Psychrobacter arcticus 273-4: one gene and its partner. The protein of the gene in region 1 binds, or shares a complex with, the protein of each later gene. Links are inferred from orthologs where the notes say so. Each region holds a gene or a part of one and is shown on either strand. Other genes may lie near its edges.

Region 1 (3,001 bases):
CGTCGGTATGGCATTCGGTAATGCCTCATTGATAGAAGCATTAACGCGTATGAAGAATAGCTTTAACAGCTACCCGCTTGATAAGTTGGCACAAGCTGGCGCAACGGCTAGCGTCTTAGATGTGGAATACTTTGAGCAAACTTGTCAGCAAGTGATCGATTTGCGCACATCGTTAACGGCAGAGTTGACAGCATTGGGTTATGACGTACTGCCATCACATGCCAACTTTGTCTTTGCGCGTCCGCACGATGGCGCTGCCAGTCAAGTAGCAGAAGTATTACGTGAGCAAGGTATCATCGTTCGTCATTTTGATAAGCCACGTATTAATGAGTATCTGCGCATTACGATTGGTACTCCTTCACAGCACGAGCGTTTAATTAACGCATTAAAAGCGCTGCAAGCAGTGGCGGATGTCGAGGCCAGTTAATCATTAGCTCGACTGTAATACTGAAGAAAATGTTTTATAAGTCATAAAAATAGCCTGCTAACATCATGTTAGCAGGCTATTTTATGCCGCTTTAAGTTGTCTTTTAATATAGTTGAAATACTTTAAAGTCGCTACAGTATTGCTGGTGTAAATTTTTTGCAGCCTCTGTCTGCGTAGGCACAGCAAGCAAGAAAAATTTGCACCAGCAGTACGTGTTGTATCGATATTACTTTTCACCGACTATATAAAGCTCAGTGGTGAGCTGTGTTAGCAAGGACAGATAGTAGATTACCGACTTTATCGAGGCATTCTTGATATTCAGCATCGCAGTCTGAGGCGACAGTGATGCCGCCGCCTGCCCATAAACTGACTTGTTTTGTGTTATCGGATTTGGTCGTTGCTTGTAGTGTGCGAATCAGTACATTCCATTGACCGCTACCGTCAAAGTTCATATAACCCATAGTACCGCAGTAAGCTCCGCGCGGCGCGGCTTCTAATTCTGCGATAACCTCCACTGCGCGTTTCTTTGGCGTACCAGTAATAGAACCTGCAGGTAAACTGCCAAATAAGACGCTTAACGGATGAGTATCAGTCTTGAGTTCGGCAGTAATAGTGCTGACCATATGATGCACATTACTAAAGCTTTCAATCGCAAATAGCTGGGGTACCTTTACGCTACCGATTTTGGCATATTTACCCAAGTCATTACGCAACAAGTCCACAATCATGACGTTTTCAGCACGGTCTTTTTCGCTATCGATTAACTGCTGCTTGTAGTCATTATCTTGTTTGGCATTAATACCGCGTGGCATCGTCCCTTTAATAGGTTTGGTACGTATATGATACTTGCCTGTCTTAACGTCTTTGATAAAGGTAAAAAACAGTTCAGGCGAGCAGCTTAATAACTCAAACTGACGGTTTGCCGTATTTGCTTGGTCATTATTAAAAGTATCAAGTGCTACATACCCTGCAAAGGGCGCTTGAGTGTTGGCATGTAGGGTAGGCAAGAAATCAATGAGGTTTGTTACGGTTTGATCTTTGTTGTGATGGCCTGCAGCGCTTTCAGTCCATATTTGAGTCAGATTTATCTGATAGCAGTCGCCCTGCTGCAAATAATGTTGCGTTTGATTAAATGCCTGCTGATAATGCTGCTGACTCCATTGAGCTTTTAGTAATAAAGGTAAAGTTTTACAGAGTTGTTTTTTATTTGTATTCTCATTGGATAGGTTATTATCCAAACTATCCAAATAAGATATCAGTGCTATGAGCAGTGCATTTGTATCCTGCTGAACTGAGCTGTTATCAGGATTATTATTATCTATATTTACCTTTAGCTGCCAATTGTTTTGATTGTCTGCATCAGCGGTTAGGTAAATATCATAATGTCCCAATAGCGCACAGGGCTGTTCTGCCAGCTCAATATTGGCGGTCGGACTTAGCTCATGAGCGGCAATATCATAACCGATGAAGCCTATCAATCCATGATGATAATGCGGCGGCTGATTATCCTGACTTGTTGAGAGTAAGCTATCGTTGTTGTTCTCATAAGCTTGGCTATAAGCAATCAATTCCTCTTGCCAGTCGTAATAACTCATATATCTTGTAGCAGCGGTGCTATCACTGGTATTGGTATTGGTATTGGTATTGCTATAAGGGACAACATTCGCACGGCATGTCTTCTCGACTTTATAAAGGCTTGCCTGCTTAGCAGAATGCTGCGTGTCATTAGCTACAGGATAAACGCACCAGCTCATTTTTGGCAATAAGCAAATGACTGGTTGCCCGTCATTATTGAGCCAAATTAATTGCCAATTTGCCGTATTATCCTGCTCTTGCAAATGTCTCTGGAGTTGTGGCATCAATTCTGCGGCAGATAATCTACCAAAACGCCAGCTAGTTTTGCTAGCTGGCGGTAGGGCAGAATCTGTCTGTGCAATGCTATCAGAAGGTAGTACAACCATAGTCTAGGCGTCAAACTTTTTGATGATTAATGTCGCGTTGGTACCGCCAAAGCCAAAGCTATTGCTCATAAGGGTTTCAAGCTTAACATCGCGTTTTTCAGTGACGATATCAAAGCCTTTAGCGGCTGGATCTAATGCTGTAATATTGATACTAGGTGCAATAAAGCCATCTTGTAGCATCAGTAGGCAATAAATCAGCTCTTGCGCACCGACCGCACCTAAGCTATGACCTGTCATAGACTTGGTTGAGCTAATGGCAGGGACTCTACTGATGTCGTTATCAAATACTTTGGCTATTGCTTTTAGTTCAGTGATGTCACCAAGTGGCGTACTGGTACCGTGACTATTGATATAATCTACACTTTCTAAACCGGCTTCAGCAAGTGCCAGCTTCATACAGCGTACTGCGCCTTCACCGCTTGGCGCGACCATCTCTGCGCCATCAGAGCTGGCACCATAACCGACGATTTCAGCCAAAATATTGGCACCACGAGCTTGGGCATGCTCTAAGCTTTCAACGACCACCATCGCGCCGCCCGCAGCAATGACAAAACCATCACGGTCTTTGTCATAAGCTCTTGAGGCAAGCTCTGGAGTATCATTATATTGAGTA
Region 2 (3,078 bases), 1.2 Mb from region 1 along the record:
CATTTAAAGTATCAGCACAAATAAAGCGACATCACAAACAAAGTAACATCATAAAAAGCAACATTATAAAAAATAAGCGCCGTTAATTTTGCGCTGCTAGCTGCTGCGTATAGTGCGCCAGAGACTCAAGCTTGACTAAAGCATCGCCATTTTGGATGATTTTTTGTGCATGACTCACGCCGTTTGGATAGTTGCTGGCAAGTCCGGCAGTATATATCGCAGCACCTGCATTTAAGGCAATCATATCACGCGCTTTAAGCACTGCGCGGTCATGTGTCTCTACACCTGATAAAGCAGCGCGTATTAGCTCAAGGCTCTGTGCTGGTGAATCTACATCAAGCCCAATAAGAGTTTGTGACTCAATGCCCGCATCCTCTGGCATCATCTCGTAGACGGAAATTTCGCCATCTTTTAATTCAGCCACCGTCGTCGATGTTGCAAGGCTGATTTCATCCAACCCATCTTTTGCACCGACGACCATCACATGGCGCGCACCAAGGTTTTTCATCACCTTTGCCAAAGGTTCACATAACTGCGCGGTAAAGACGCCAATCACCAAATTGGGCGTACCAGCAGGATTAGTGAGTGGACCTAAAATATTAAAAATCGTTCTAGATTTTAGCTCGCGGCGTACCGGATTGGCATAACGCATGGCGCTATGGTGGTTTGGCGCAAACAAAAAACCAATACCTTGCTCTTCGATACAGGCTTGCGCTTGCTCAGGCGTCAGCGATAGACTGATACCGGCTTGCTCAAGCAAATCCGAGCTACCAGATTTGGTTGAAACCCCGCGGTTACCATGTTTGGCAACTTGTGCACCTGCTGCTGCTGCGACCAACGCTGCCGCTGTGGACACGTTAAACAAGTTAGCGCCATCGCCTCCTGTACCGACGATATCAACCATATAGCGACAGTCTTTTGGGGCAATATTGGCAGCTAATGCACGCATGGCACTCGCCGAGGCAGTAATTTCATCAATTGATTCGCCTTTCATGCGAAGACCGGTCAAGATAGCGCCCATCATGGCATCGCTACATCTGCCTTGCATGATGATTAGCATCACTTGATACATCTCATCAAAGGTCAGATCAATATGTTGAAAAATTCTACCTAATGCGCTGGTCAGTAGCTCATGGATACTATCATCTGACAGCTGATGGATATCTTCTGTGGTACGGGTCACATTTGAAAGTACAGTCTGCAAAGGAGCAGTGGTCATCATATTCTCACTTATTATTATTTTAAATTTTGAAACAACGATTAGCGGCTAGCCCACCTGTGGCAAACTATCGCTGTCTATCACAGCCAAATGATGCGCCTGTAAAAAGTTATTAAGCAGCTGATAGCCGGCCTCGCTTAAAATAGACTCAGGATGAAACTGCACCCCTTCAATGGCAAAATCGCGGTGACGAATACCCATGATTTCCTCCATACTGCCATCGATATGTTGTGTCCAAGCAGTGACCTCAAAGCCTTCCGGCAAGCTTGACTTATCAATGATCAGTGAGTGATAGCGGGTAAACTGTGCAGGATTGGGTAAATCTATAAACACGCCTTGTCCATTATGATAAATAGCAGATAAGCGTCCGTGCATCACTTCACTTGCTTTGACTATTTTGCCGCCAAACGCCTGTCCGATAGCCTGATGACCCAAGCAGATACCCAATATCGGTATAATACCTTTAAAAGTATCAATCAATTCAAGTGAGATGCCAGCGCTATCAGGAGTGCAAGGTCCAGGACCGATAACGATGGCGTCAGGCGCAAGCACTTTTATTTGCTCAATGGTAATCTCATCATTACGACAGACGGTGATGTCCTGCTGCAATTCACCGAAGTACTGTACAATATTGTACGTAAAGCTGTCGTAATTATCGATCATCAGAATCATGAGGGCTTCAACTTATTGAGATGCTTGCTTTTAGTATTCATTAATTAGCGTTGATTAATAAATCTTTATGACGGTTTTTGCAGGTGGCTTTTGTCAGTTACTTAAGATTAAAGGTTTTATAACCTCGTTATCTTAACATTATTTTGCAGTCTATCAAATGTGATGGTTCTATAGGTTTAGTGTCGATAGATAAAAGTATGCTTAATCGTCAATGGAAAGGCAAACGGGTATCATTGCCACTGCTTAAAAAAAATATTTTTTCAAAAATACTTTGGTAATGTGCTATTACGGTGCATATGCACTGAATGTATTCTTGGTAATGCACTTTTATAGTGCTAACATTACAATGTTAAATCAAAAATTTTTATTGCTAGAAGCAAATTTGAGACGTTGGTTTTTCTTAAAAATAAGACTAAATTTGGTTTAACTATTTGTATTTATTAGTAATAATTTAAATATCTGATGCTCTAGAATATTAAAGTTAATTAGATTGGCATGGCTGTTGCAGCTTTCTAGGGTACAAGTATCTTGTATAGCAGAATATTTATCAATCAGCGTATGAAGAGTGCAACATTGTTAGCGAGATATTGCTAAAATAGCAATTGTATTTGTCTGATTGATAAAAATGTGTCATTAATAATAAAGACGGATACTGACTAACGGATACTGACTATTAGTATGAATAACGAGTAAACATCGTTATCTTCAATCTCAGTACGGTTCAGTAATACAAAGCCATTACCATAATTTTAGTACCATGATAATCACAAGGGAAACTATCTATGTCAAATAAACTACTTGATCTGATCAAATCATCCAACGCTAAATGGGTCGATTTTCGCTTCACTGATACCCGCGGTAAAGAGCATCATATGAGCTTTCCAGCTCATAGCGTTGATGAAGAATCGATGGAAGATGGCAAAATGTTTGATGGCTCATCGATTGCTGGTTGGAAAGGGATTGAAGCATCAGACATGATTTTGCGTCCTGATCCTGAGACGGCGTTTATTGACCCGTTCTTTGATGCGGTTACTGTTGTCGTGACTTGTGACATCATTGAGCCATCAACCCTACAAGGTTATGACCGTGATCCACGCTCTATTGCGCGCCGTGCTGAAGAGTATTTAAAATCTACCGGTATTGGTGATACGGCTTTTTTTGGTCCTGAGCCTGAGTTCTTTGTATTT

Evidence for each region. The genes of interacting proteins can lie anywhere in the genome.
Region 2: the proteins of PSYC_RS09835 (region 1) and PSYC_RS05055 are in contact, whole or in part, in a solved structure (PDB 8RP0), measured with the Escherichia coli proteins. The link is inferred for Psychrobacter arcticus 273-4 from one-to-one orthologs.

What each region holds. Positions count from the first base shown.
Region 1 is NC_007204.1:2,346,275-2,349,275, reverse strand. What follows is about bases 34-2,955. They hold PSYC_RS09835 (anthranilate synthase component I family protein), read right to left. Parts: upstream 2,389-2,955; coding sequence 679-2,388; downstream 34-678. Other genes in these bases: PSYC_RS09830 (beta-ketoacyl-ACP synthase II), read right to left, coding at 2,392-2,955; hisC (histidinol-phosphate transaminase), read left to right, coding at 34-427. Outside these bases: more of hisC, read left to right, coding at 1-33; more of PSYC_RS09830, read right to left, coding at 2,956-3,001. UniProt on the Escherichia coli protein: Part of a heterodimeric complex that catalyzes the two-step biosynthesis of 4-amino-4-deoxychorismate (ADC), a precursor of p-aminobenzoate (PABA) and tetrahydrofolate.
Region 2 is NC_007204.1:1,167,244-1,170,321, forward strand. Bases 80-3,078 are described here. They hold PSYC_RS05055 (anthranilate synthase component II), read right to left. Parts: upstream 1,892-3,078; coding sequence 1,268-1,891; downstream 80-1,267. Other genes in these bases: trpD (anthranilate phosphoribosyltransferase), read right to left, coding at 83-1,222; glnA (type I glutamate--ammonia ligase), read left to right, coding at 2,674-3,078. UniProt on the Escherichia coli protein: Part of a heterodimeric complex that catalyzes the two-step biosynthesis of 4-amino-4-deoxychorismate (ADC), a precursor of p-aminobenzoate (PABA) and tetrahydrofolate.